DNA from 4 places in the Streptomyces sp. Y7 genome. Region 1 is predicted to be linked to each of the others. Evidence: riboswitches for the same ligand, from Rfam matches in the RefSeq annotation. Region 1 holds a riboswitch; each other region holds the start of a gene.
The links. Region 1 has a riboswitch for cyclic di-AMP ahead of ACGFW6_RS22345 (LysM peptidoglycan-binding domain-containing protein). Riboswitches for the same ligand answer to the same signal wherever they lie in the genome.
Positions count from the first base shown of each region.

Region 2: another riboswitch for cyclic di-AMP. It lies ahead of ACGFW6_RS24990 (transglycosylase family protein); the one in region 1 lies ahead of ACGFW6_RS22345 (LysM peptidoglycan-binding domain-containing protein).
Region 3: another riboswitch for cyclic di-AMP. It lies ahead of ACGFW6_RS44600 (M23 family metallopeptidase); the one in region 1 lies ahead of ACGFW6_RS22345 (LysM peptidoglycan-binding domain-containing protein).
Region 4: another riboswitch for cyclic di-AMP. It lies ahead of ACGFW6_RS36720 (M23 family metallopeptidase); the one in region 1 lies ahead of ACGFW6_RS22345 (LysM peptidoglycan-binding domain-containing protein).

Region 1 is NZ_JBIDDQ010000008.1:211,664-218,826, forward strand. Features, by position in the region: gene ACGFW6_RS22330 (outer membrane lipoprotein carrier protein LolA) at 1-821, opposite strand, end outside; gene ACGFW6_RS22335 (CHRD domain-containing protein) at 1,164-2,201, opposite strand; gene ACGFW6_RS22340 (polyprenyl synthetase family protein) at 2,393-3,403, opposite strand; cyclic di-AMP (ydaO/yuaA leader) riboswitch at 4,552-4,733, shown strand; gene ACGFW6_RS22345 (LysM peptidoglycan-binding domain-containing protein) at 4,739-5,467, shown strand; gene ACGFW6_RS22350 (HAD family hydrolase) at 5,502-6,332, opposite strand; gene fahA (fumarylacetoacetase) at 6,641-7,163, shown strand, end outside.
Region 2 is NZ_JBIDDQ010000010.1:102,024-109,186, forward strand. Features, by position in the region: gene ACGFW6_RS24970 (exopolyphosphatase) at 1-398, opposite strand, end outside; gene ACGFW6_RS24975 (DUF501 domain-containing protein) at 534-1,052, opposite strand; gene ACGFW6_RS24980 (septum formation initiator family protein) at 1,078-1,551, opposite strand; gene eno (phosphopyruvate hydratase) at 1,662-2,948, opposite strand; gene ACGFW6_RS24990 (transglycosylase family protein) at 3,269-3,955, opposite strand; cyclic di-AMP (ydaO/yuaA leader) riboswitch at 3,960-4,159, opposite strand; gene ACGFW6_RS24995 (transglycosylase family protein) at 4,368-5,426, opposite strand; gene ACGFW6_RS25000 (cytochrome P450) at 5,592-6,872, opposite strand; gene ACGFW6_RS25005 (nucleoside triphosphate pyrophosphohydrolase) at 6,973-7,163, opposite strand, start outside.
Region 3 is NZ_JBIDDQ010000047.1:25,985-33,147, reverse strand. Features, by position in the region: gene ACGFW6_RS44615 (GNAT family N-acetyltransferase) at 1-1,225, opposite strand, end outside; gene ACGFW6_RS44610 (HPr family phosphocarrier protein) at 1,405-1,686, shown strand; gene ACGFW6_RS44605 (GntR family transcriptional regulator) at 1,888-2,583, opposite strand; gene ACGFW6_RS44600 (M23 family metallopeptidase) at 2,774-3,559, opposite strand; cyclic di-AMP (ydaO/yuaA leader) riboswitch at 3,572-3,737, opposite strand; gene ACGFW6_RS44595 (M16 family metallopeptidase) at 3,951-5,339, opposite strand; gene ACGFW6_RS44590 (M16 family metallopeptidase) at 5,336-6,712, opposite strand; gene ACGFW6_RS44585 (DNA topoisomerase (ATP-hydrolyzing) subunit A) at 7,132-7,163, shown strand, end outside.
Region 4 is NZ_JBIDDQ010000024.1:99,901-107,063, forward strand. Features, by position in the region: gene ACGFW6_RS36700 (MarR family winged helix-turn-helix transcriptional regulator) at 245-760, opposite strand; gene ACGFW6_RS36705 (dihydrofolate reductase family protein) at 827-1,960, shown strand; tRNA gene ACGFW6_RS36710 (tRNA-Met) at 2,073-2,146, shown strand; gene ACGFW6_RS36715 (PP2C family protein-serine/threonine phosphatase) at 2,272-3,333, shown strand; cyclic di-AMP (ydaO/yuaA leader) riboswitch at 3,567-3,724, shown strand; gene ACGFW6_RS36720 (M23 family metallopeptidase) at 3,736-4,761, shown strand; gene ACGFW6_RS36725 (PrsW family intramembrane metalloprotease) at 4,886-6,262, opposite strand; gene trmB (tRNA (guanosine(46)-N7)-methyltransferase TrmB) at 6,398-7,163, opposite strand, start outside.

The DNA of each region.
Region 1 (7,163 bases):
GCGAAGCTGACCTGGGTGAAGCCCGCGTCGATCACGGCCGCGCCGCCGCTGGACGGGGTCAGCGTGAACTTCAGCGGCATGCCGGTCTTGGCGTCCACGGCGACGGTGATCGCACCGACCGTGCTTCCGGACTGCTTCGGCTTGATGAGCAGCCGGTAGGCGTCCCGGCCCGCGACCTGCGCGGTGCCGTCGACGGTGACGGACGTGGTGTCGTCGACCGCCTTCAGGGCCTCCTCGGTGAACTCCTTGGGCGTGGCGGGCACCTCTTCGGGCTTGCCCTTGTCCGCCTGCGCCTCGTCGGCGGTGCCGTGGAAGACCTCGTTGGACTTGCTGTCGTAGCCCCAGATGTCCTTGCCGTTGTGGATGAGGCTGTACTCGGAGGCGTTCTCCAGCAGGGAGAGCTTCTGTTTGTCGTCGCCGTCCACGGCGAGCCGCAGCGTGTGCGTGCCGGACGCCAGCTCGGCGAGCTTGGCCGAGGGGTCGGCGGACGAGCCGTCACCCGAACCGGACGCCATGGCGCCGGAGGCGAAGCCGGCCCCCAGCCCGCCGAGGTCGGGCAGGCCCAGGTCAGTGGTGATCTTGAAGGTGCCGGACAGCTGCTCGACGTCCGACTTCGCGATCCTCTCGATGAGTTGCTGCGCGGTGATCTCCGGCAGGTCGGGGTCGCCGGAGCTGGCGATCGCCGGGACGAGCCCGATGGTCGCCGCCGCGATACCCACGACCGCGACCGGAACGACGTACCGCGCGGCCTTGCGACGACCCGCGCGCAGGTCGTCGGCCTCCCCTGCGGTCGTGCTGTCCTCGGATTCGTACGGTGCCATGTGTGCCCTACCTCCGTCGTCGGCGGCGGCTGTCCGTCTCAATTCCTCGCCCGCGAGTCCTAAGACCCCGCATTCGCCCACCCCGTAGCCGCCATTCTCACCCGAATCGGTGAGGAGTGGTGTTTTCCGTGGTCTCCATCTGACCAAATCGGCCAGGAAGATTCGTCAGCCTGCGGAGCCAACTCCGTGTACACCTGCGGTATGACACACGGAGGCGGCGCCTCCCCCGACCCGTAGGGGTCGGTGCGGGAAGACGCCGCCTGTGCGCGCCGGACCTGGGCGGTGCCGCGCCACCCGGCCGGCCGAGGAGCGGCCAGGGATCAGCCGGGGATCAACCGTGCATCAGCCGTTGAGGAACACGTAGTCGGCCTGGTACGGCACACCGACGATCGCGCCGGGTGTGCAGGAGCCGGTGGGGGCCACGCCGCCGACGGTGTTCAGGCGCAGGATCTCGGCGGTGTCGGCGAGCAGGCCGTGGTGCTTCCCGGACTGCGTGGCCCTCAGGTCGAGCTCGGGGATGTTCTTGTCGCCGTTCGGCGTCTTGGAGATGACCGCCCCGGTCACCGCGCTGCCGTCCCGCGCGATCCACTGCGGCGTACCGGAGTTGGGTGCCACGAACGAGTGCGCGATACGGCCGCCGAGCACGGCGCTGACGTCCCGTTGGGCGAACGCGTACCCGCCGCCCTCGGCCGGCTTGCACTCGTAGATCTGCTTGCCCTTGACGACGGACGCCTGGAAGTTGTCGAGCGCGTCGCGGAAGTCGAACCCGGCGACGGTGACCTTGTGGAGCTGCCCCCGCACCGCCCCGCCCGGGAACTCGGCCGTGTGGAGGTTGGCGTAGAACGAACTCGGGTCGGTCTTGAGAGCGTTGAGCACGGCGGGGTCCTTCACCCGTACGGTGCCGGTGAGGCTGTGGCCCCTGCTCTTGCCGAGCAGACCGCCGAAGTCGACCTTGATGCCGCCGTTGGTGCCCTTGGCGCCCTGGTGGATGTGGAGGGCGGTCGGCCTGCCGGTGCCGCGCCAGGTGACGGCGACGGACACCTTGTCGCCCTTGACCTTCACGAACTCCAGGGCGGCACCGTCCTTGTCCCCGACTGCGGGGCCGCCCGCTACGGGCACCTCGTTGGCCCCGCGAAGACTGGCCGCGAGGATCGTGCCCCCGCTGCCACCGATGCCGCCGCTGCCCTCGCTGCCCGCTCCGGCGGCTCCGCTCTGGCTCACGATCCCCTGCGCGTCGCTTCCGGCGTGGCCCGCGTGGTCGGCGCGGTTTCCTCCGGCGGCGAAGGCGGGAATCACCGCGGCGGCGACACCACCGGCGGCGGCCACCGCGACGGCGGTGACGATCAGGCTCTTACGGCGCTTCGAGAACGTCGTCTTCATGCCCATGATTCTGTTTTCTCCCCGTAATGCAGCTGACGCCCCCTGCGTCAGCTTCTGGGCATTCATACGGAGGGGATCTTAGTTTGGACTCAGTCCAGACTTGTGACCTGCATCACATGCTCGAACGGGGGAGGCGGGGATGGCGGCTCCTCAGCCGCCCCCCGGATACACACCGTCGCGTCGGCCGGCCCTCAGCCCGCCCGGTGCACCACGGCGTCGCACAGCTCCATCAGCGCGGCCTTCGCGTACATGTCCGGCAGCGGCGCGAGCGCGGCCCGCGCTTCCTCCGCGTACCGCACCGTGTCGCGGCGCGCCTGCTCCAGCGCCGGGTGCTCACGGAGTCCGGCCACCGCCTCCGCCAGCCGCGCGTCGTCGCTCAGGTCGGAGTCCAGCAGCTCGCACAGCGCGATGTCCTCGGCCAGCCCCAGCCGCGCGGCCCGCTCCCGCAGCCGCAGCACCGTCAGGGTCGGAACGCCCTCGCGCAGATCCGTACCCGGCGTCTTGCCGGACTCGTGCGAGTCGCTCGCGATGTCCAGGACGTCGTCCGCCAGCTGGAAGGCGACACCCAGCCGCTCGCCGTACTGCGTCAGCACGTCGACCACCGCCTCGTCGGCGCCCGACATCATCGCCCCGAACCGGCACGACACGGCCACGAGCGACCCGGTCTTCCCGCTGAGCACGTCCAGGTAGTGGTCCACGGGGTCGCGCCCGTCCTGCGGGCCCGCCGTCTCCAGGATCTGTCCGGTGACCAGCCGCTCGAACGCCTCGGCCTGCACCCGCACCGCCTCGGGCCCGAGGTCGGCGAGGATGTGCGAGGCACGCGCGAAGAGGAAGTCGCCGGTCAGTACGGCGACCGAGTTGCCCCAGCGGGCGTTCGCGCTGTCGACACCGCGCCGTACCGCCGCCTCGTCCATCACGTCGTCGTGGTACAGCGTCGCCAGATGGGTGAGCTCGACCACGACGGCCGACGGGACGACCCCCGGCGCGTACGGGTCCCCGAACTGGGACGTGAGCATCACCAGCAGCGGCCGGAACCGCTTCCCACCCGCTCGCACCAGGTGCTGGGCGGCCTCGGTGATGAAGGGGACCTCACTCTTGGTGGCTTCGAGCAATCCCTCCTCGACAGCCGCCAATCCGGCCTGGACATCGGCTTCCAGAGCCTGGTCCCGCACGCTCAGCCCGAACGGCCCGACGACGGTCACGAGGGGTCTCCTGTCTGCTGGTGTCCACTGCCGGTTACACGGTTTGTCGATAGGTCGCTGCCATCACTCAAGTCAGCGTATCCGGTCGCGTTTCGATCACCGATGCCGCCCACCCGTCCACCACGGGCGGTATCGGATCACGGCCGGAATATTTTTGATCACCTGATAAGGACGGATATCGATCGACTTATAGGGAAGTAGCGCCCCGTACCCCGAACCGAGGTCGACGCCGAAGCCGACACCGGCACCGCCACCGGGTCCGGGAGTACCCCTTCCGTCCTCGCCCACGCCTCCCTCGATCGGCCCAGGACCTCCCCACCCCGGCCCACGGCGACATGGACATGCCGAGTCGCGACGCGCGACGCGCGACCCGCCCGCCGCACCGGCCGAACGGAACCCCGCTCACGCGTATCCGTATGCCCCTCTTCCGCGAGACGACGCACCACGACCCCTTCCCCCTGCCGGACGCCACGGTCCACCCGCCGGACGACTGCCATGACAACGACTGGCACCACAGGGGAGGTTCCACAGCCTCGCCGCCGTCCCGCCATCCGAGGGCCGCACTGATGGAACCGGAGGGCGCACGCTCGGCGCACTTCGAGCCCGCAGGAACTCCCGGTACGCGCAAGCCCGTTGGTCCGCCCCTGAGAACCCGAGCGCCCCAGCGCCCCAGCGCATGAGGACCTGGGCACCCGAGCGCCCGGGTTGCCGCGAAGAGGCCCTGGGAACGCCGACGACCGACGAGGCGGATCCGCTACGAGACCAGCGGCGACCGGGACCATTTCGTGACTTTTGGCTAGGCCGTCCGCCCCGGGGGCGAAGAGGCGCTTTTCGGTCCGACATGGGAAAAACGGACTCCACGGACAGCCACTTATAGGCGAGTTGGAGCCATTGCCCGATTTGCCATGCTTGCGCATACCAGTGAGTTGGGTCACTCGGACCGGTCGCGCACCCGGCCGGGAAGACCCCCTTCCCTCCTTGCCGCGAAAGCAAGTTGAGGATTGGCAACCGCAAAGGATCAAGCGCCCCATACGCACCAGACCATGGTCAAACTGCACGAGAGGTGACCTCGGCACTTGTTCCGGGCATGTGCTCTCGCATACGTTCCCGCTCGTCGGGCGGACGCCTAATCCTGCCGCTGCCCGAGTCATCCACCCACGCAACTCACACACGCACGGCAGGAGCGGGGGACCCAGGTAAGCCGCCGGACCGGACGCCTTGATGGCGGACCGGACCGGCTAGGGGTGAAGTCGCGCTGCCGCACGGTGGCCCGGCCGGGCATCTCCCGCCCGAACCCGACAGCTCACCTCGCAGGCGTCGGAGAGGAACAGCGCCATGCCCCGAGGCAAGCACCGCCGCCCCCGCACCAACCCGCTCACCCGTCGTGCCGTCATCGCCGGAACCGGTACCGCCGCTCTCGCCCTCCCCCTCCTGAGCGCGACCACCGCGAGCGCCGCCGAGCCCGCCACGGCCAAGGTCGGGTCCGTCGCGTACACCACCAAGAAGGGCGACACCCTCTACGGCATCGCCGACCGGTACGACGCCCAGGGCGGCTGGAAGCAGCTCTACAAGGACAACCGCAAGGCCATCGGCGACAACCCCCGGCTGATCCACCCCGGCACCGACCTGAAGGTCCGGGCGACCAAGAAGGTCAGCACGTCGGACAAGACGGCCTCCAAGGCCGCCGCGCCCGTCAAGAAGTCCTCCGTCGCGCAGGCCACCCAGTCCTCCGTGAAGACGTTCCCGGACAACCTCGACGGCTGGATCCGCAACGCCCTGGACATCATGGAGCAGAACGGAATTCCCGGGTCGTACGAGGGCATTCACCGCAACATCATGCGTGAGTCGTCCGGCAACCCGCTGGCCATCAACAACTGGGACTCCAACGCGGTGGCCGGCACCCCGTCGAAGGGCCTCCTCCAGGTCATCGACCCCACCTTCGCGGCCTACCACGTGCCGGGGACCGTCTACGACCCCTACAACCCGGTGGCGAACATCGTGGCCGCGTGCAACTACGCGGCCGACCGCTACGGCTCGATCGACAACGTGAACGGCCCCTACTAGGAGCCGCGAGCCACCCATCGGCGCATATAGCCCCTTACCGGGCGATATGTGCCAGGGTGTCCGCGAAGAGTCTCTCGAGGACGACGGCGATGCCGTCGTCCTCGTTCGACTCCGTGATCTCGTCGGCGACCGCCTTCAGTTCGGGATGCGCGTTGGCCATCGCGACCCCTCGGGCGGCCCAGTCGAACATGGGGATGTCGTTGGGCATGTCCCCGAACGCGATGGTCTCGCGCGGACCGAGGCCGAGGTGTTCGGCGGCCAGCGCCAGACCGGTCGCCTTGGTGATGCCGCATGGCTGGAGTTCGACGGTGCCGGGCCCCGACATGGTGACCGTCGCCAGCGAACCGACCACCGAACGCGCCGTCGCCGCCAACTCGTCGTCCGACAGCGTCGGATGGCGCAGCAGCACCTTGCTGATCGGCTCGCACCACAGGTCGTCACGGCGCCTGACGCGTACCGCGGGCAGCGTGGGGTGCGGCATCAGATAGCCGGGCTCGATGAGCGTGAGCCCGTCCACGCCGTCCTGGTCGACGGCCGCGTACACCTGGCCCACCTCGGCCTCGATCTTGCCGAGCGCGGTCTCCGCCAGCTCCCGGTCCAGCGTCACGGACCACAGCAGACGATCCGCGCCGGCGTCGTACAGCTGCGCGCCCTGTCCGCACACCGCGAGCCCCGTACTGCCCAGGATGTCCAGCAGCGGCCGCACTCTGGGCGCCGGCCGCCCGGTGACGACGAGGTGCTGGGCACCGGCCGCCGCCACCCGCGCGAGCGCGTCGAGGGTCCGGTCCGAGAGCGTGTCGTCACCTCGGAGCAGCGTCCCGTCCAGGTCAGTGGCGATGAGTGAATATGCGATGGGTGGGGCCATGATCAGAGAATACGGACAGGAGGCCCCATCGACTCGACCTGAACCGGACGGCTGCTGTGTTCACATGTGTTGACACCTGTTCCGGTTCCATTTCTGCTAATGGACGCGCAACTGCCGTCCGCCCGCCGCGATTTCACTCCCCCGTGGCCACGTCGTGCGCGCGATACCCCGCCGAGGGTGACGACCTGCTGTTTCACCGGCCCCGGCGACGCGGGTTCTCGCACTGCCCAAGGCAGGCGGCTCACCCGTAACGTGTGGCCCGACCGACCACATGGCATACGGAGCGTATGAGAGTGAGGCAGCACCCCATGCCCCCCTTCGATCTCCCCGAGGGCGACCCCTTCGGCACGCACAACCTTCCGTACGGCGTCTTCTCCCTTCCCGGTTCGGACTCCGCGCGACGGGTCGGCGTCCGGCTCGGCGACCACGTCCTCGACGCGGGCAGGGCAGCCCACGCCCTCGGTTCGCCCTACGCCCCGCTGCTCGCACAGGACTCCCTGAACCCGCTCCTCGCCGCCGGCCGCACCACCTGGTCCGACGTGCGGCGCGCGCTGACGGCCTGGGTGACGGTGCCGGCGCACCAGGACGCCATCCGCGACCTCTTCCACCCCCTGTCCTCGGTGACCCTGCACCTGCCCTTCCAGGTCGCCGACTACGTCGACTTCTACGCCTCCGAGAACCACGCCCGGAACGTCGGCCAGATCTTCCGCCCCGACGCCGCGGACTCCCTGACCCCGAACTGGAAGCACCTGCCGATCGGCTACCACGGCCGCTCCGGCACGGTCGTGGTGTCCGGCACGGAGGTCGTGCGCCCGTCGGGGCAGCGCAAGG
Region 2 (7,163 bases), on a different contig from region 1:
TGCAGATCCGCACGCCCCGTCAGCTCCTTGGTCGCGCCCGTGAAGGAGAACTCCGCCTCCTGGTCCCCGGTGACGACCTCGGGCTCGACGCCCAGGATGTCCACGACACCGCGCACGAACTCGTCGCGGTTCTCGGCGTCCCGCGAGGCGGACGTGGCGACGAAGCGCAGCCGCTCGGCGCCGTGCTCCTTGATGATGGCCGCGTAGTCACGGCACGCGGCGAAGGTACGCTCCAGCGCCTCCGGCGCCAGCCGCCCCGTGCGGTCGACCCCCTGGCCGAGGCGCACGATGGTCATCCGACGGTCCAGGTCGACGAGTTCACCGGTGTCCGGGTCGACATCGGCGACGAGAAGCCGGATGGAGTTCGTACCGCAGTCGATGGCGGCGACGCGGGTCATAGGGGACCTTTCAGAGGTACGGAGGCTCTTTCGGCCTGTCCGGCGTTTGAGGACGAGGCCGTTCAGGCCGATGCGGGGATCCGGGGGCGCGGCCCCCGGGACGGGACGGGCAGGGGCGGCGGGGGCGGGGCGGGATCACTCCGCCGCGACCACGCACGGCCCCTTCATCCACCACTCCGGCAGCATCGCGATCGCCTCGTCCCCCAGCGGATTCACCCCCGGCCCGGCCGCCAACGAGTGCGCGACCAGGACGTGCAGACACTTCACCCGGTCCGGCATCCCGCCCGCGCTCGGAAACCCGGTCAGCTCCTCGATCTCGTCCCGCCGCCGGATGTAGTCCTCATGCGCGGAGCGATACGCCGCGGCCAGCTCCGGATCACTCTCCAGCCGCGCCGACATCTCCTTCATCACGCCGTTCGCCTCCAGCGTGCCGATCGCCGAGGAGGCCCTCGGGCACGTCAGGTAGTACAGCGTCGGGAAGGGCGTGCCGTCGGGCAGGCGAGGGGCCGTCTCGACCACGTCCGGCTGCCCGCAGGGGCACCGGTGCGCGATCGCGCGCAGCCCGCGCGGCGGACGGCCGAGCTGCTGCTTGAAGGCCTCGACATCCGCGTCGGTGGGCTCGGTGCGCGGGGTGGGCGGCGGGGGCGTTTCCATGCCTGTCTTTCTATCGGTTCGGTTCTCACTGGGCGGCGTCGGCCTTGTCGACCCCGTCCCAGATGTTCGCGTACCAGGGGCGGTCGGCCGCGCTCCGGTCGGTCCGCGACTTCTTCGCCGCGTCCGGGTCGACCACGATGTAGCCGGTCTCCCCCGGCATCACATAGTGCAGCCGCTGCCGGATCTGCTGCTCGGCGTACGCGTCGTCCTGCCAGCGTGCCTTGATGTCACGCAGGTCCTCGACGCGCTGGGCGGCCTCCTCCTTCTCCCGCTGGAGGTCGGCGATCTCGGCGCGCTGGGAGACGTACTGCCTTATGGGGTAGGCCAGCGCCACGACGAGGGAGCAGACCACCAGGGCGAGCAGCGCGGCGCGTCCGGTGAGCCGGGAGCGCCGGGCCTGCCGCTTGGTCTGGGAGCGGTAGACGCGGGCCGCCGTCTGCTCGCCGAGCAACCGGATCCTGGTCGCGGTGGAGAAACGGTCCCGGTCCTTGACGGCCATCGGCTCTCGCCTCCCCTTTCACGTGCATACGTCCCCGCACACGGTACGGGACCGAGTACGGGGACGTACGTACGACTGGCTAAGCCTTACCCAGGTGGGGTCAGGTGAGGTCAGCCCTTGAAGCGCGGGAAGGCGCTGCGGCCGGCGTACACCGCGGCGTCGTCGAGGATCTCCTCGATGCGCAGCAGCTGGTTGTACTTGGCGACGCGCTCGGAGCGGGCCGGGGCGCCGGTCTTGATCTGGCCGCAGTTGGTGGCGACGGCCAGGTCGGCGATGGTGACGTCCTCGGTCTCGCCGGAGCGGTGGGACATCATGCACTTGAAGCCGCTGCGCTGGGCGAGCTCGACGGCGTCGAGGGTCTCGGTGAGCGAGCCGATCTGGTTGACCTTGACGAGGAGCGCGTTGGCGGCGCCGTCGTCGATGCCGCGGGCCAGGCGCTCGGGGTTGGTGACGAAGAGGTCGTCGCCGACGATCTGGACCTTGTCGCCCAGCTTGTCGGTGAGGACCTTCCAGCCGGCCCAGTCGTCCTCGAACAGCGGGTCCTCGATGGAGACGAGCGGGTAGGCCGCCACGAGCTCCTCGTAGTACTCCGTCATCTCGGCGGCGGAGCGCTCCTTGCCCTCGAAGAGGTACTTGCCGTCCTTGTAGAACTCGGAGGCGGCGACGTCGAGCGCGAGGGCGATCTGCTCGCCGGGCGCGTAGCCGGCTTCCTTGATCGCTTCGAGGATGAGGTCGAGGGCCTCACGGTTGGAGCCGAGGTTCGGGGCGAAGCCGCCCTCGTCGCCGAGGCCGGTGGACAGGCCGCGGCCCTTCAGCACCTTCTTGAGGGTGTGGTAGACCTCGGTGCCCCAGCGCAGCGCCTCGGAGAAGGACTCCGCGCCGATCGGGGCGATCATGAACTCCTGGATGTCGACGTTGGAGTCCGCGTGGGATCCGCCGTTGAGGATGTTCATCATCGGGACGGGCAGCAGGTGCGCGTTCGGGCCACCGAGGTAGCGGAACAGCGGCAGGTCCGACGCCTCGGAGGCGGCGTGCGCGACGGCGAGGGAGACGCCGAGGATGGCGTTGGCGCCGAGGGAGCCCTTGTTGTCGGTGGCGTCCAGGTCGAACATGGCCTGGTCGATCAGGCGCTGCTCGGTGGCGTCGTAGCCGACGAGCTCCGGGCCGATCTGCTCGATGACGGCGAGGACGGCCTTCTCGACACCCTTGCCCTGGTAGCGGTTCGGGTCACCGTCGCGGAGCTCGATGGCCTCGAAGGCGCCCGTGGAGGCGCCGGACGGGACGGCGGCACGACCCGTGCTGCCGTCGTCGAGGCCGACCTCGACCTCGACCGTGGGATTGCCTCGGGAGTCCAGGATTTCCCGGGCTACGACGACGTCGATGGACGGCACGAGCATCTCCTTCTTGGGATGTGACGCGGGTACGCGGTCCGCGGTGGGACTGCGAGACGAGCCTAACCGGCTCCGGGCGTCAGACCAGCGGTCGACCGCCCCGTGGACAGAACCGAGAGTAAATTGTTTCCGAACGGAACAAAAACGTCCGCACACAACCGCACACAAGAAAGAGCCCCGCCCCGGTGCGTACGGGGGAAAACGCACCGAGGCGGGGTGTTCGTGGGGACGGGGGTGGTCCGCACGACGCCCTCACTATGAGGTCCACGGATGTGAGGGCGCTGTGGTTCAGCTGTCGGCCGCGTGTTCGCCGTGGCCGCGCCCTCTTACTTGAGGTGCAGCTGCTGACCCGGGTAGATCAGGTTGGCGTCCTCGACGATGTCCTTGTTCAGCTTGAAGAGCTTCTCCCAGCCGCCCTTGACGTCGTGCTCGGCCGCGATCGAGCTGAGGGTGTCACCCTTGGCGACCTTGTACTCGCCGTCGCCCTTCTTGACCTTCTTGCCGGTCGGGGTGGTGACGGTCTTGGTGCTCTTCTTGGCGGCCGGGCGGTCGGCGGAGCGGGAGGCCGACTGCTGCTCGGAGGAGCGGGTGGTGGACTCGGTGCTCTGCGAGGAGCCGGCGGAGGAGCCGTTGTACGCGGCGCTCGACAGGCCGGTGCCGCAGTTCGGCCAGGCACCCTTGCCCTGGCCCGCGAGGACCTTCTCGCCTATCTCGATCTGCTGGGCCTTGGTGGCCTGGTCGGCGGTGGAGGCGTACGCCGTGCCGCCGTACGCGGCCCAGGTGGAGGCGGAGAACTGCAGACCGCCGTAGTAGCCGTTGCCGGTGTTGATCGACCAGTTGCCGCCGGCCTCGCACTGGGCGACAGCGTCCCACTCGGAGGCGGTGGCGGCCGAGGCGTTGCCGGCGGCCATCAGCGGGGCGGCGACGGCGGCGGCACCGGTGACGCCGACGACGGCGATGGCACGGGCGGCCTTGGACGGACGACGGTGCTTGCCCTTGCTGGAAAACAGCATGGTTGGATCCCCTCACCGACGCCTACGAGGTGAGCTGTCGGGTTCGGGCCGGTTGAGTTGCCCGGCCGCGCACGTTCGCCTCTCGGCTCCCGCTGCGCGGCTTCACCCCGAGCCGGCTCCGGCGGTGCGGCCTCGAAAGGCCTCAACTGCCGGACCCGGCGCAAACCTTGGGTCCCCCGCTCCTGCCTACGGCGCTTGACGCGACGACTGTTCCCGTACGGCCGCCGGCAGGATTCGGCGTGACGGCTGTCGGGGCTCGCACTGGAGGCGAGCGGTCACGACCGTAGACACGCGATTCGCGGATTTACAAAGACGATCAGGGCTTCTGAGATCTATCTCTCACTGCTGATCAATCGGACATTAGCCGCGAAACGTGACGCGAACTGGCCCAGTTTTTCGCCCTGTTCGACCACTATGCGACGGGGACGTCCAGGGTCTGACCGGGGGAGATGTGGTCCGCGTCGGTGCCGATGGCCTTCTTGTTCGCCTGGTACAGCGCGCGCCATCCGCCGTCGAGGTCAAGGGAGTCGGCGATGGAGGCGAGCGTGTCGCCCTCGCGGACCTTGTACGAGGCGTGGCGCCCGGTGGACTTGGTGGTCACCTCGGCGCTGTCACTCTCCTCGGCGCTGGGGCCGCGGTGCCGGCCGGTGCCGGCCGTCGCCTCCTCGACCGCACCCTCGGCCGCGCCGTCGACCGAACCGGTGTCGACGAGGCTCCAGAAGCCCGCATCCTGGGACCAGTTGTCCTCATTGTCCGCATTGGCCGCCTCGGTCGGCGAGCTCTCCGGTGACTGCGAGGCGCTCGCTTCGGGGGACGCATCGGACGTCGAGGGCTTCTCGGACTTACCGGACGAAGAGGGCGAGGAAGAGGACTTCCCGGGCGATTCGGACGAAGCATCCGGGGTGCCGCTCGCCGACTCCGAAGGATCACCGGAGGGCGTCGACGACTCGGAGGCGCCACTGGAGTCGGAAGAGTCGGACTCCGACGACGAATCCGATGAATTCGACGAGTTGGACGAATCGAGCAATCCGGAGGATCCGGACACTGCGGAGGGCGAGTCGTCCTCCACCCCGGTGTCGAGGTCGACCGATCCGGACTTCTTGGTGAGGCCGTTGAGCACCGCGCAGGTACCCCAGGGCCTGGTCCCCTGGTCCGCGAGGATCTCCTGGGCCACGGCTATCTGCTGCGAGCGGCTGGCCAGGTCGGGGCTGGAGGCGTAGTCGAGACCGCCGTACCGCTCCCAGTCGTCCTGGGTCAACTGGAGGCCGCCGTAGTGCCCGTCGCCGTTGTCGGCGCTCCACGAGCCTCCGCTCTCGCATTCGGCGACCTTGTCCCACACGGTGCCGTCGGCGGCGCTCGCGCCGGTGGCGCCGAGGAGCGGGATGGCGATCGCGGACCCGGTGACTCCGGCCGCGACGAGGAGAGCCGGAGCCTGACGGGGGCGACGGTGACGACCGTTCCCGGAGAGCATGCGGGGACCTTTCGCGAGGCAGCACTGAACACGGCGCGTAAACCTCTGCGCCTTGTTGATCCGTGAACGTATAGGCAGACGATCACTTGTCACAAGTTAATGCCGCGTAGATCACGTGAAGATCACAGACATGAGCGCGTGTCACGTTTACGGAGGCGGACGTACTCACCCAACAGGGGTGAACTCCACCGGAAGCGTGCGCAGTCCGCGCATGATGAGCCCGCCGCGCCACCTCAACTCCTGCGGCTCCACAGCGAGTCGGAGATCCGGGAGGCGGGTGAGAAGGGTGGCGAGGGCGGTCTGGCCCTCCAGACGGGCGAGCGGGGCGCCGAGGCAGTAGTGGATGCCGTGGCCGTAGCCGAGGTGCTGGTTGTCGCGACGGCCGAGGTCGAGGACGTCGGGGTCGGCGAACCGCTCCGGGTCACGGTCGGCGGCGGCCAGGACGACCAGGACGGGGTCGCCGGCCGCGATGTCCTGCCCGCCGACGGTGAGCGGCTCGGTGGCGAAACGCCAGGTGGCGAGTTCGACCGGGCCGTCGTAGCGCAGGAGTTCCTCGACGCCGGTCTCCAGGAGAGCGGTGTCGTGGGCGGCCAGGGAGGTCTGGAGGCGGGCGCGCTGTTCGGGGTGGGTGAGCAGGGCGAGGGTGCCGTTGCCGATGAGGTTCACGGTCGTCTCGAAGCCGGCGAACAGCAGGATGAAGGCCATGGCCGCGGCCTCGTTCTCGGTGAGGTGCTCACCGTGGTCGGAGGCGCGGATGAGACCGGAGATGAGGTCCTCGCCCGGGTCGGGGGTGGCCGGAAGTGCCTCTCGCTTGCGGTGGATGAGGTCGGCCAGATAACCGCGCATCTTCTTCACGGACCGTGCGACGCCGCCTCTGGGGCCGCCCTGGTGCCGGATCATCATGCCCGCCCAGTCCCGGAAGTCGTCCTGGTCCTCGCGCGGAACGCCGAGCAGGTCGCAGATCGCGTAGATGGGCAGGGGGAAGGCGAACTCATGGATGAGGTCGGCGCTCCCCTCCGCCGCGAAACGGTCGATGAGCTGATCGGTGAGCTCCTGCACCCGTGGCGTGAACTCGGCGACCCTGCGGGGCGTGAAGGCCTTGGAGACGAGCCGGCGAAGCCTCGTGTGGTCCGGCGGGTCGATGTTGAGCAGATGCGTCATCAACTCGGCCTTGCGCTCCCCCGGGATACCCGTCTTGCCCTTGGCGTGCGCGGGCTCGTCGTGGTGAGCGGGGTTCTTGGAGAGCCGGTTGTCGGCGAGCGTCTGCTTGGCGTCGGCGTACCGGGTGACCAGCCAGGCCTCCACCCCGCTGGGCAGCCGGGTCCGGTGAACGGGGGCGTGTTCACGGAGCCAGGCGTAGGCGGGGTAGGGATCCGTCGCGAACTCCCAGGTGAAGAGTTCCGGGGCCTCGGTGAGGGGGGTCGGGGGGTGGGGCTGGTTGGTCACTCCTTGACGGTATCCGGAGGGGGAGAGGGGTGCGGAGACGGTCTCCGGATGGAGGCACGGCTCCGGCCTTCATGTGGCTGCCTTCATGTGGCTGCCGGCGCTACGAGGACACCCCTTCCGCCACCCGTACCGCGTCCCGGTACGCCCTGGCCGCGACCCGCAGAGCCGCCTCCGGGTCCACCCCGGCCGCCTCCGCGCGGACCGCCATCGCGAGCAACTCGTACCCGATGCCCTCACCGGTCGGCAGCGGAACGTCCAGGTCCGCCGTGCGGACCCGGGACGCCAGCTTCG
Region 3 (7,163 bases), on a different contig from region 1:
TGCCGGAGACGTCGGCCCGGTTGCCGGACGACACGAAGGTGGAGATGCCGGTGACGCCGGTGACTCCGCCGCCGCGCCGGTGCAGCCGGGACAGCAGGGCGATCCCGATGGCGCCGGACTGCGCGAAGAGGCCGATGCGGCCCGGCCTCGGCATCTCGGGGGCCAAGGAGGCGTTCAGCCGTACGTCGTCGGCGGTGTTGATGATCCCGAAGGCGTTCGGGCCGATGATGCGCATGCCGTACGTGCGCGCGTGCCGGACGAGTTCGCGCTGGCGCTCGCGTCCGTCGGGCCCGCTCTCGGCGTAGCCGGCGGAGAGCACGACCAGGCCCTGCACGCCGTGCTCGCCGCACTCGGTGACCACGTCGGGGACGTACTCGGCCGGCACGGCGACCACCGCGAGGTCGACCTGCTCGTCGATGTCGCGCACGGAGCGGTGCGCGGGAACTCCGTCGACCTCCTTGAGGTCCTCCGGGAACGCCTTGTTCACGGCGTACAGCCGTCCCGTGAAGCCGGCGTCCCTGATGTTGCCGAGGACGCCGCGGCCGACGCCGCCGGGGGTGCGGCCGGTGCCGATGACGGCGACGGAGCCGGGCGTCAGCAGCCGGCGCACGGACCTGGCCTCGGCGCGCTGCTCGCGCGCGTACTGCACGGCGAGCGAGCGGTCGGTCGGCTCCAGGTCGAACTCCAGGCGCACCACGCCGTCCTCGAAGCTGCGCTTCTGCGTGTACCCGGCGTCCGTGAACACCTTGATCATCTTGCTGTTGGCCGGCAGCACCTCGGCGGCGAACCGGCGGATGTCGCGCTCGCGGGCGACCGCGGCGATGTGCTCCAGGAGGGCGGAGGCGACGCCGCGCCCCTGGTGGGCGTCCTGGACGAGGAAGGCGACCTCGGCCTCGTCGGCCGGTGCGGACGCGGGCATTCCGTCAGCGCCGATCCGGTCGTAGCGTACGGTGGCGATGAACTCGCCGCCCACCGTGGCCGCGAGTCCCACCCGGTCCACAAAGTCGTGGTGCGTGAAGCGGTGGACGTCCTTCGCGGACAGTCGCGGGTAGGGCGCGAAGAAGCGGTAGTACTTCGACTCGTCCGACACCTGCTCGTAGAAGCTGACCAGGCGCTCGGCGTCATCAACGGTGATGGGGCGGATGCGCGCGGTGCCGCCGTCGCGCAGCACCACGTCGGCTTCCCAGTGGGCGGGGTACTCGTGCCTGTCCGAGGCGCTCTGCATGGGGCCCAGATTACGGCTCGCGTACGACAACGGCGCGAGGCAGTCTGTTCGGGACGTCACGTGGGGTCGAGGCCGCGACCCCACGGTCACTTCGGGAGGGACAGCCGTCCCGTTCCGGCGTGCTTCACGAGTGTGGGAAACTGGTCTAGACAACCCTGAGAACCGAAGGGCAGCATCACATGGCTGAGCGCCGCGTCAACGTCGGCTGGGCCGAGGGCCTCCACGCCCGCCCCGCCTCCATCTTCGTCCGAGCCGCCACGGCCGCAGGCGTCCCGGTGACGATCGCCAAGGCTGACGGCAACCCCGTCAACGCGGCCTCCATGCTGGCGGTCCTGGGCCTGGGCGCCCAGGGCGGCGAGGAGATCGTCCTCGCCTCCGACGCCGAGGGTGCGGACGCCGCCCTCGACCGTCTGGCCAAGCTGGTCTCCGAGGGACTCGAGGAACTGCCCGAGACGGTCTGAACGACCTGAACGGGCCTCCGTAGCGAACGGTGAAGCCGCGTCCGCCTTTCCGGCGGGCGCGGCTTTACTGTTTCAGCGGGCGCCGCCTCGCTGTTTCGGGCAGGCGCCGACGGAATTCACGGCGCGACCGGTCGTGAATCCGAAAAGGGCAGCGGAAATTCCTCCCCGCCGAATACCTTCTCTTTGTATACGGCGCGCGTGTTAATGCCGCAGGCTCGGCATGTTTACGGGATGTTGCGAATTCCTCACACGGTCCGCGCGCTCGCCGCCCGCGGCGAACCGCAGGCGGTGCGCGGAGAGGGAGCGCTCGGTGTGCAGCGCCGTGATCGCGCGGGCGCGTTCGCCGTCGCCGCGCGCCACCGCGTCCACGATCGCGCCGTGCTCGGCCCAGGACTCCACGGGATCGACCGGCGCTTCCACGGCGTACATCCAGGCGATCTTGTGGCGCAGCTGAGCCAGGATCGAGGTCAGGGCCGGACTGCCGGTGGACTGGGCGAGCGTCTCGTGGAACCAGCCGCCCAGGGAGCGCAGGTCGTCGCTGTTTCCCCGCCTGGCCCGCTCCTGCCCCAGCCTGACCAGGCCGCGCAGGACCTTCAGATGGGCCTCGGTGCGCCGCTGGGCGGCCCGGGAGGCGCCGAGGGGCTCCAGCAGGCCGCGCATCTCCAGCAGGTCGGCGGCCTCCTGCTCGGTCGGTTCGGCGACGCACGCGCCCGCGTGACGCCGGGTCACCACGAAGCCCTCCGCCTCCAGGGTGCGCAGGGCCTCCCGCACGGGGACGCGGGAGACGCCGTAGCGGCGGGCGAGCAGTTCCTCGGTGAGCCGGCCGCCACGCTCGTAGACACCGGCGACGATGTCGTCCCGGATCGCCGTGCACACCGAGTGCGCCGGAATACGCATGCCCGACCTCCGCCTTAATCCCCGTGAAACGTCGACCAATGACGTGTTCCCGAGGACTCTATTGCAACCGGCCGGAATTTCCGACGGGGAGCCGAAATCCATGCATATTTTTTGGTCAGCGGGGGGTCGAAAACATCGAAAGCCCCGGCTCGGGGAGCCGGGGCTTCGAAGGGACGCGCGGGGGGCAGCGTCAGACGTTCACGCCGTGCCCGCGCAGATAGGCCACGGGGTCGATGTCGGAGCCGTACTCCGCCGTGGTGCGGGCCTCGAAGTGCAGATGCGGCCCGGTGACGTTGCCGGTGGCGCCGGAGAGGCCTATCTGCTGGCCCGGGGTGACGGACTGGCCCACCGAGACGCCGATGGACGACAGGTGGCCGTACTGCGTGTACGTGCCGTCGTTCATCTTGATCACGACGTTGTTGCCGTACGACCCGCCCCAGCCGGCCTCGACGACGGTGCCGGCACCGACGGCGTGCACGGACGTGCCGCTCGCGGCGTGGAAGTCGACGCCGGTGTGGCTGCCGGAGGACCAGACGGCACCGCCGGTCTTGTAGCCGGTGGAGACGTACGAGCCGGCGATCGGGGCGACGTACGACAGCAGGCGCTTGCGCTCGGCCTCGCGGGCGGCGCGCTCCTTGGCCTCGCGCTTCGCCTCGGCCTGCGCGGCCGCCTTCTCGCGCGCGGCCTCCTGAGCGGCCTTCTTCGCGGCGGCGGCCTCGGCGGCGGCCCGTTCCTGGGCGATCGCCTGGGCGTCGATCTGGTCCACGATCGAGTTCTCGACGGTGACGACCGGGATGAGGCCGGTCTGCTCGGCGGCGGGCTCGGCGGCCAGCGCCGGGGCGGCCAGGGTGCCGACGACTCCGGTGGCGGTGAGCGCGGCGACTCCGGCCGCGCGGGCGGTGGTGCGCTCGAACCGGCCGGGCCTACGGTGCTTCCCGGTGGGGCGGTTCTTCCCCGTGGCGCAGGTGAACGCCATGAAGTGGCTGGTCCTTTCCTTCCCTCTCGCCTACCGGGTTAGCTGACGGGTTCGGAGCAGGAAGGTCTCCTACGGACCCCCTCGCGACTCGCGCGGGCGTCCGATTCACCCCAGGGACTACGGGTGGGTCCCCGGCTCCCCTGGCTCGCGCCGTACGGGGACTCGGCGATGACTGTCCGGTGCCGCGGGCGCGGCGCACTGCCTGACGGACAGCCCGGAAGACGCTAAACGCGGCATCTTTCAATCCCCAAACGGATCGCGGCTTTTGTAGCGCATCCCACAGGCCAGACAGGCAACCTCTCCCTCAATTCGGGCATAAAGGGGCCCTGGTGACTCTTGGGTCACCAGGGCCCCTGCACGCGCGTGGCGCCGGACGGCGCGAGCTCGTCCTCTACTCGGCTGCCACGACGGTCACTTCACCGATGCCGAGGGCCTCGACGGGCTCCCGGATCTCGGCCGCGTCGCCGACGAGGATCGTGACCAGACGGTCCACCGGGAAGGCGCTCACGGCCGCCGCGGTGGCCTCGACCGTGCCGGTCGCGGCCAGCTGCTGGTACAGCGTCGCCTGGTAGTCGTCGGGCAGGTGCTGCTCGACCTGGTCGGCCAGCGTGTTCGCCACGGAGGCGGCGGTCTCGTACTTCAGCGGCGCCACCCCGACGAGGTTCTGCACGGCGAAGTCCCGCTCGGCGTCGGTGAGCCCCTCGGCGGCGACCCCGCGCAGGACCTTCCAGAGGTCGTCGAGGGCCGGACCGGTGTTCGGGGTGTCGACGGAGCCGCTGATGGCGAGCATCGCCGCGCCCGTGCCGTCCGGGGCGGAGCGCAGGACCTGGCCGAAGGCCCGCACGCCGTAGGTGTAGCCCTTCTCCTCACGCAGGACCTTGTCCAGCCGGGAGGTGAGGGTGCCGCCGAGGCAGTAGGTGCCGAGCACCTGCGCGGGCCACACGCGGTCGTGCCGGTCCGGGCCGACACGGCCGATCAGCAGCTGCGTCTGGACCGCGCCGGGACGGTCGACGATGACGACGCGTCCGGTGTCGTCCGCGATGACCGGCGGGACCGCGCGCGCCTCGCCCGGGGAGCCGGTCCAGGCGCCCAGGGTGTCGCCGAGCAGGGCGTCGAGGTCGACGCCGGTGAGGTCGCCGACGACCACGACGGTGGAGGTGGCGGGGCGTACGTGCCGCTCGTAGAAGGCGCGTACGGACGCCGCGTCGATGCCGGCGACGGTCTCCTCGGTGCCCTGGCGCGGGCGGGACATGCGCGCGGTCGCCGGGAACAGCTCCTTGGAGAGCTCCTTGGCGGCCCGGCGCGAGGGGTTGGCCAGCTCGTGCGGGATCTCGTCGAGCCGGTTGTTCACCAGGCGCTCGACCTCGCTGTCCTCGAACGCGGGCGCCCTGAGGGCGTCGGCGAGCAGGCCGAGCGCCTTGGACAGCCGGGAGGCGGGCACCTCCAGGCTGACCCGGACGCCGGGGTGGTCGGCGTAGGCGTCGAGCGTGGCGCCGCAGCGCTCCAGCTCGGCGGCGAACTCCTCGGCGGTGTGCTTGTCGGTGCCCTCGGACAGGGCGCGCGCCATGATCGTGGCGATGCCGTCGAGGCCCTTCGGCTCGGCGTCCAGGGGCGTGTCCAGGAGCACCTCGACGGCGACGACCTGCTGGCCGGGGCGGTGGCAGCGCAGGACCGTGAGGCCGTTGTCCAGCATGCCGCGATCGGGCGCCGGGAACGCCCAGGGCCGGGCCTGGCCCGCCTGGGGCTGCGGGTGGAACTCCATGCTGGCGAGCTCGGTCACTGCGCCGACTCCTCGTTCTGGTCGGTGGCGGGGGCGGCCCCGTCGCCGGCGGCGGCTTCCGGTTCCTCGGCCTCGTCGGCGACCGGCTCGTACACGAGCACCGCGCGGTTGTCGGGGCGCAGCCGGGCCTGGGCGACGGCCTTGACCTCCTCGGCGGTGACGTCGAGGACGCGCTGGACGGCGGTGAAGGCGAGCTGCGGGTCGCCGAACAGGACGGCGTACCGGCACAGTTCGTCGGCGCGGCCCGCGACGGTGCCGAGCCGGTCCAGCCACTCGCGCTCCAGCTGGGCCTGCGCGCGCTCCATCTCCTCGGCGGTGGGGCCCTCCTGCGCGAAGCGGGCGAGCTCCTCGTCGACGGCCGACTCGATGACGGGCACCTCGACGTCACCGGAGGTCTTCACGTCCAGCCAGCCCAGCGAGGGCGCGCCGGACAGGCGCAGCAGGCCGAAGCCGGCCGCCACGGCCGTACGGTCGCGCCGCACGAGCCGGTTGTACAGGCGGGAGGACTCGCCGCCGCCGAGCACGGTCAGCGCCAGGTCGGCGGCGTCGCACTCGCGCGTGCCGTCGCTCGGGAGGCGGTAGGCGGCCATCATCGCCCGCGCGGGGACGTTCTCCTCGACGACCTCGCGCAGCTGCTCGCCGATGACCTCCGGCAGCGAGCCGTCGCGCGGGGCGGGCTTGCCGTCGTGCCCCGGGATGGTGCCGAAGTACTTCTCGACCCAGGCGAGCGTCTGCTCCGGGTCGATGTCGCCGACGACGGACAGCACGGCGTTGTTGGGCGCGTAGTAGGTGCGGAAGAACGCGCGGGCGTCCTCCAGGCTGGCCGCGTCCAGGTCGGCCATCGAACCGATCGGCGTGTGGTGGTAAGGGTGTCCGTCGGGGTACGACAGCGCGGTCAGCTTCTCGAAGGCCGTGCCGTACGGGACGTTGTCGTAGCGCTGGCGGCGCTCGTTCTTGACGACGTCCCGCTGGTTCTCGAGGCTCACCTCGTCGAGTGCCGTCAGGAGGCTGCCCATGCGGTCGGCCTCCAGCCACAGCGCGAGCTCCAGCTGGTGGGCGGGCATGGTCTCGAAGTAGTTGGTGCGCTCGAAGCTGGTGGTGCCGTTCAGCGAACCACCGGCGCCCTGGACGAGCTCGAAGTGCCCCGTGCCCTTGACGCTGTTCGAGCCCTGGAACATCAGGTGCTCGAAGAGGTGGGCGAGTCCGGTACGGCCCTTGACCTCGTGGCGGGAGCCGACGTCGTACCAGAGGCAGACCGCGGCGACCGGCGTGAGGTGGTCCTCGGAGAGCACCACGCGCAGCCCGTTGGCCAGGCGGTGCTCCGTCGCGGTGAGGCCGCCGGATTGTGCCTCCGGTGTGGCCGTGTGACCCATGGGCAAGGTGTCCTTCCGGTCGCGTGCACTTCGTTGTGCCGAGCAGTTCGGCATGAGTTCCTGCCACTGTATGCAGCGTGCGAAGGCTCGGCGAAGTTCCCGGTCAGAACCGCTGCCTCGGGACGCGCGTGTGGCGCGTGGGTCGGATGTGCCGTGTGTGCGCGGGGCGGTCACTCCGGCGAGTGAACGCTTGTGGGGCGTGAGCTTGCCACCGGGGTCGGAGTGCCTGTGCGGGCTCCCTGGTCCAGGCCTGTCGGTGCTCGATGGCGGAGTCGGTCGCCGACGAGGGCCGGCGTCGGCGACACTTCTCAGGCGCCGGGCCGGAGCCCAACATCGGGTCCTGGTCGGTGGTTGTCAGTGCCGCGGTCCACAATGGTCCGCGTCAGATCCGTCCACGCTTCAGCAAGGAGCCGGCAGCGATGGCCCGCCGTAGCACGAAGACCCCGCCGCC
Region 4 (7,163 bases), on a different contig from region 1:
CGGTGCCCTCCGGGGGCAGGCCGAGCACGGTGCCGGCCGGGCAGGACGATTCCCCCCTCGGCGCAGGGCGAGTTCCCGCCGGCCCGTGATCTCCTCTCCGTGAACCCTCGAACCCTCCGCAGAGAACGGTCCCTTGAGGAGAGCGGGCTCAGCCGGCGCTGAGCTTCGTCAGGTCGCCCAGCGGCAGGGTGTGCTGGGTCTGGAGGACCTTCGCGCGCAGGAATCAACAGATTTCCCGTCCGGGTCACGAGCAGGACTTGCCCGAACGCCGCCGCCAGGGCACGTCCTCCCCGGCGGCGTTCGCCGTCTCGCCCTGGAAGCCCTCGGTGACCTGCGTGAAGATCTCCTCCAGCTGTCCGACCTGTTCCGGGCTCAGCCGGTCGAAGAGTACCGAGCGCACCGTCTCGACATGGCCGGGCGCCGCGCCCTCCAGGACCGTCATGCCCTCCTCGGTGAGCGCGGCGATGCTGCCCCGCTTGTCCCAGCGGCAGTCCTCGCGCCGGACCAGGCCGTCCTTCTCCAGCCGTGTCACGGCGTACGTGAGCCGGCTGCGGGTGATCTTCAGCCGTTCCGCGAGATCGGTCATCCGGAGCCGCCGTTCCGGGGACTCGGACAGGGTGGACAGGATGGAGTAGTACATGTGAGGCATGCCGGCCTCCTGCTGGAGCTGCCGGTCCAGCGCGTCCTCCACCAGGTGGACGGCGCCGATGTACGCGCGCCAGGCGCGCTGCTCCTCGGGGGTGAGCCAGCGAGTCGTCATGCCATCAGTGTAGGTTTGTTTCAAACTTGAACCAAGATCGAGTCTGCCGAGCCGGAGAGCGCGCCGATGCCGTCGTACCCCTACGTCCTGCTGTCCGCCGCCGTGTCCCTGGACGGCTACCTCGACGACACCACCACCGAGCGCCTGCTGCTGTCCGGCCCGGCCGACTTCGACCGGGTCGACGAGGTCCGTGCGTCGGTGGACGCGATCCTGATCGGCGCCGGCACGATCCGGGCGGACAACCCGCGGCTGCTGGTGAACTCGGCCGAGCGGCGGGCCGCGCGCACGGCGGCGGGCAGGCCCGAGTATCCGCTGAAGGTCACGGTCAGCGCCTCCGGCGAGCTGGATGCGGCGGCCCACTTCTGGCACACCGGCGGCGAGAAGATCGTCTACACGACGGAGAAGGGCGCGGAGCGGCTGCGCCGGTCGCCGGTCGCGGCGGACGTCGTCGTGCTGGGGCCGGAGCTGGACTGGCGGGCCCTGCTGGCGCATCTGCGCGAGGTGCGCGGCGTCGAGCGGCTGATGGTCGAGGGCGGCGGCACCGTCCACACGCAGCTCATGACGCAGGGGCTGGCCGACGAACTGCAGCTGGTGCTGGCGCCGCTGTTCGTGGGCGACCCCGAGGCGCCCCGGCTGTTCGGGCCGGGCGGTTACCAGGGCGGCCGGCTGCGGCTGCTGGAGTCCCGCCCCATCGAGGACGTCGTCCTGATGCGCTACGCGCCCACCGCACCCGGCAGCGGTGCCCTCCCCTCCGCCGCGGACCGGCACTGGCTGGCGCTGGCGTGCGAGCTGGCGGAGCTGTGTCCGCCGTCGGAGACGGCCTTCAGCGTCGGCGCGGTGGTCGTCGCGGCCGACGGGACCGAGCTGGCCCGCGGGCACTCGCGGGAGAGCGGCGATCGGGTGGTGCACGCGGAGGAGGCGGCACTGGCGAAGATCGCGGCCGGGGATCCGAGGCTCGCCTCCGCCACGGTGTACAGCAGCCTGGAGCCGTGCACGCACCGCTCGTCCCGCCCCGTGCCCTGCGCCCGGCTGATCCTCGAAGCGGGGGTCCGCCGGGTGGTGACGGCCTGGCGGGAGCCGGACACGTTCGTGACGGGGGCCGACGGCAGCGGAATGCTCGCGGCGCGGGGCGTGGACGTCCTGGTCCTGCCGGAGTACGCGGAGCGGGCCAAGGCACCCAACGCGCACCTCCTGCCCTGAGCGCCAGGTGTGACGTGGCCCGCACTGGTGACCGAAAAGTCCTGTTCAGGGCAGTGTGCCGGAAAGTCGTGTGCTGAGCGTCCCGCGGATGGCGTACTATTGGTTTCACCGACGCGGGGTGGAGCAGCTCGGTAGCTCGCTGGGCTCATAACCCAGAGGTCGCAGGTTCAAATCCTGTCCCCGCTACTGAAGGCTCAGGGCCGGAACTCATCAGTTCCGGCCCTGAGTGTTTTCCCGGTCGGCTCTCACCGCTCGCTCCCCGCCTCCGCTTCGGCAACCCTGGTGGGGTGGAGGAAGGGCGGATCTCATACGTGCGCCGGTTCGTCCGGTCGCTCCCCGCCCTGCTGATCGCGATGGGTGCCGTGTACGACCACGTCACGCCCACCGACTTCACCGGTGCTCCCTTCTTCACCGCCGCGCCCCTGGTCGCCGCCCCTCTCTACTCGCTGCGCGGCACGGTGCTCACCGGCGTCGTGGCCGTCACCGTGCTGCTCGTGCTCCGCGGCCTGCACGGCGGCCTGCCCAAGGCGGAGGTGATCACCGAGTTGGTCACCACCGTGGTCGTCTCCGTGCTCGCCGTCCTCATCCATCTCCTCGTCCGCCGCAGCGACGAGCGCCTCGCCTCCGTCCGTGAGATCGCCGAGGCCGCCCAGCGGGCCGTCCTGCCGGAGCCCGCCGAGCGGATCGGCGGCTTCGAGATCGCCGCGCGCTACGAGGCGGCGCAGGAGGGCGCCTCCATCGGCGGGGACCTGTACGCGGTGCAGGACAGTCCGCACGGCGTCCGGCTGATCGTCGGGGACGTGCGCGGCAAGGGCATGAGCGCGGTCGGCGCGGTCGCCGTCGTGATCGGCGCCTTCAGGGAGGCCGCGGAGCAGGAGGCCACGCTGGAGGCGGTCGCGCAGCGGCTGGAGCGGGCCCTGGCGCGCGAGCGCACCCGGCGCGAAGGGATCGAGGCCCGCGAGGGGTTCACCACCGCCGTACTCGCCGAACTCCCGCACGGCGAGGCGATCGTGCGCCTCGTCAACCGCGGGCATCCGTCACCGCTGCTGCTGTACGCCGACGGGACCGTACGGCCGCTGCCCGCCACCGAACCCGCCCTGCCGCTCGGCATGGGCGAACTGGGCGCCTGGCCCGACCGGGCCGACGAGGCCGCCTTCCCGGGCGGGGCCACGCTGCTGCTGTACACCGACGGACTGTCCGAGGCACGGGACGAGGGCGGGCGGTTCTACGACCCCGAGACGGGTCTCGCGGGACGCGCCAACGCGCTGCGCGAACCCGGTGCCCTGCTTGGTGTGCTTTCGGTGGAGGTGAGACGGCACTCCGGTGGAGGAATGGCGGACGACATGGCGCTCATGGCCGTACGCCGGCCCTGATCGTCGTCACCGGGGGTGATCGGACGACCCCCCTCCGCATAACAACTGACACACCGTCAATACCTATGTGGTCTCTGAGGTTTGGCCAACTCGCCCGATTTAGGCCACTCGTGACCCGTAAGTCCAGGCGGAAATCGTTAATGATCAAGAGGAACAGCTTGGAATCCGCACCCCGCGTCTATTAACGTTCGATAACGCAGCGCGGTCGTCCCAGCCGTCACAAGAGTCGGCTCCGTGCGCACGCGCCGAGTCCCGCAAGGGAGCCGGGGAACCACCACCCTGGGGTGAATCGCGCGGATATCGCCGGGAAGTCACGGTTGATATACGCGCGTAGGAGACCTTCCTGCTCCGAACCCGTCAGCTAACCCGGTAGGCGAGAAGGAAGGAAAGGAGTACGCCCACGTGGCGTCCAACCGGCCTGCTCCGCAAGCCCCGTTCGTGCCGAGTCAGCGCAGCACGGAAACCTTCGGCTACGACCGCAACCGCACCGACGAGGGCCCGTTCGAGGAGTGGAACCCCACCGCGGATTCCCTTCGTCCCGTTCGTGGCAGGCACCGCGTCTCCAAGCAGCGTGGCGGGGGACTCGCCCGCAGCTCCACCGTTCTCGGCGTAGGCGTCATAGCCGCCGTCGGCGCGGGCGGCATGGCCAGCGCGAACAGCGGCAAGCCGCCGGTCGCCATCACCATGCCCGACCTGCCGCTGATCTCCGACGACTCCTCCGAGCCCGCCGAGGACACGGCCACCGCCCTCAGCACGATGGGCGAGACGACCGAGCAGACCGCGCAGGGCACCTCGGACGCCGGTGAGGCGCTGCGCAGCCGGATCATCGCGCAGGCCGAGCTCCAGCAGGACCAGATCGACAGCAAGGCCGCCGCGGCCGCCGTCGCCGCCGCCGAGAAGGAGGCCGCCGAAGCGGCCGCCAAGGCGGAGACCGAGGCCAAGGCCAAGGCCGCCGCCGCGAAGGCCGCCGCCGAGGAGGAGGCCCGCAAGAAGGCCGAGGCCGAGCGCCTCGCCGAGCTGGCCAAGCAGTACACGCTGCCGACCTCCTCGTACACGATCACCTCGACGTTCGGCCAGGCCGGCGCCTACTGGTCCTCCGGGTACCACACCGGCCTCGACTTCGCCGCCCCCACCGGGACGCTGATCAAGGCGATCCACTCCGGCACGGTCACCTTCGCCGGCTGGGACGGCTCCTACGGCTACAAGACCGAGATCACCCTCGACGACGGCACCGAGCTCTGGTTCGCGCACCAGTCCTCGATCAGCGTCAGCGTGGGCCAGAAGGTCAACACCGGCGACGTCATCGGCCGCGTGGGTGCCACCGGCAACGTGACCGGCGCCCACCTGCACCTCGAGGTGCACCCCGACGGCAGCACCAACGGCATCGACCCGATGGCCTGGCTCCAGGGCAAGGGCCTCACCCCCTGACCCACCCCGAAACGGGTATCCACTTCTGATCCCCGGCGGTCCTGGCGACGACCCCCCGACGTCAGGGCTGCCGGTTTTCGGCATGTCCGCGGAGCCGGTCAACGCTTCCCGTGCGCCGGCCCGGTCACGTCCGGTACGGGTTGTACGCGGGGTACGGCGCCGTCGGGCCGTACCCGGGCCCGTCGACCTGGCCGTAGGACTGCCAGTAGACCGGCGCCGGCGCCGGGTATGCGTACCCGTACCCGTACCCGTGCCCGTGCCCGTATCCGTGCTCGTGTGCCTGCCGGGCCTGTGCTGAGGCCGCGTGTTCCAGGGCCGGGCGGGCGAACTCCCGGCGGTGCCACAGGGCCTGCAGGAGCTCCTGTTCCCGTACGACGAAGTCCGCGCCGGCCTTCCCGAGGCGTCCCCGGTGCCGCAGGAACGCCAGCGACGTGGCGTAGGCCTCGTATTGCGCGACCGTCCGCGCCGCCGCCCGTCCGCCGCGCCGACGCGCGTACTGCCGGGCCACCCGGCGGTCCCGCATCGAGCCCAGCGCGAACGGCTCGCCCGGCGACAGCCACCCGGCCATGACATAGGCGGGCAGTTCCTCACGCACGGTCCGCAGCTCGCGCTGGCGGGTCCAGATCACCAGCCAGGTCAGCAGCCCGAACGCGGGCACCATGAGGGTCGCGTACACGGCGAAGAAGCCGTACTCGCCGAAGGTGGAGGAGCCGTTCCACAGGGCGTGCATGCCCATCGCGAGCAGCAGGCCGAGGAACGGGAGCAGGACCCGGCGCACATGCTGGCGCTCGCCCGACAGCGCGGCGATTCCGAAGCCGATGCCGGTCAGCACGGTGAAGAGCGGGTGCGCGAAGGGCGACATGATGACGCGGACGAAGAAGGTCGCCGCCGTGACGGAGGCGATGCCGCTGTCGCCGGAGAGCTGGTCGGTACCGAAGGCGGTGCCGAGGTAGAGGATGTTCTCGGTGAACGCGAAGCCGGTGGCGGTGACCCCGGCTATCACCACGCCGTCGACGATGCCGGTGAAGTCCCGGCGGCGGAAGAGGAAGACCAGCAGCACGGCCGCGGCCTTCGCCAACTCCTCCACCACGGGCGCTATGACGGTCGCTCCCAGGGTGTCCGCGTGCGAGGGATCCGCCGTCGCGGTCGCTATCCATCTGGTCGCGAAGCTGTTCGCGACGATCGCTATCAGCGCCGCGGCGCAGGCACCCCAGGCGAAGGAGAACAGCAGATTGCGCCAAGGGCCCGGCTCGACCCGGTCCAGCCAGCGGAAGGACGCCACCAGCAGCGGCACGGGCAGCACGGCGAGCCCGAGTCCGACCAGGAACCCCTCGGTCCCGGTCTGCTCGCGCACCAGCGCGAGGATCACCAGCCCGGAGAGCGCGAGGAGGGTGCTGAGCGCGCCGTAGCGCACCCACCGCCGCTGCCACCAGTGCGCGTGCCGCAGTGCGCCGCCGGTGGGACCGGTGGGGTGCGTCGGGTACGGGGGACAGGTGGCCACGGCATTGACCCTAACGAGGCAGAGGCGCCGCCCGCAGCAGCGCGAGGGGGGCTCGGGCGCCGGTGAGGGGTTGCTGTCGATGCTGCTGTCGATGTCCTCGGCGGACGGTCGTCGGTGCTGTTGTTCCCGCTGCTCCTACCGCTGTACGCGGCGGAAGAGCAGGTCGTTCACCACATGACCCTTGTCCAGTCCCTGGCCCTCGAAACGGGTCAGCGGCCGGAACTCGGGACGGGGCGCGAAACCGCCGTCGGCGACGGTGTTCTCGAAGTCGGGATGCGCCGCCAGAACTTCGAGCATCTGTTCGGCGTACGGTTCCCAGTCGGTGGCGCAGTGCACCAGCGCGCAGGGCCGCAGCCGGGTCGCGGCGAGGTCGAGGAACTCGGGCTGGATGAGCCGCCGCTTGTGGTGCCGCTTCTTCGGCCACGGGTCCGGGAAGTAGACGCGCAGTCCGTCGAGCGCGTCCGGCTCCAGCATCTCCCGCAACAGGATGATGGCGTCGCCGTTGCCCACCCGGATGTTGCCGAGACCGTGGTGGTCGGCGAGGTTGAGGAGGTTTCCCTGCCCCGGGGTGTGGACGTCGACGGCGAGGATGTTGGTGCCGGGGTCGCCGGCGGCCATCTGCGCGGTCGCCTCGCCCATGCCGAAGCCGATCTCCAGGACGACGGGGTTGTCGTTCCCGAACAGCTCGGCCAGGTCGACCACCTGCTGCCCGTCGATGTCCAGGCCCCACTTGGGCCACAGCCGCTGCAGCGCGTCCGCCTGCCCCGCGGTCACCCTGCTGCGCCGCGGCTGGAAGCTGCGGATCCGCCGCTCGAAGTGCGACCCGGCGGGATCGGCCCTGGGCCCGTCCGGGAAACGGGGCTCACCCTTGGCCCGGGTGTGCCGGACGGAGATCCCGGGG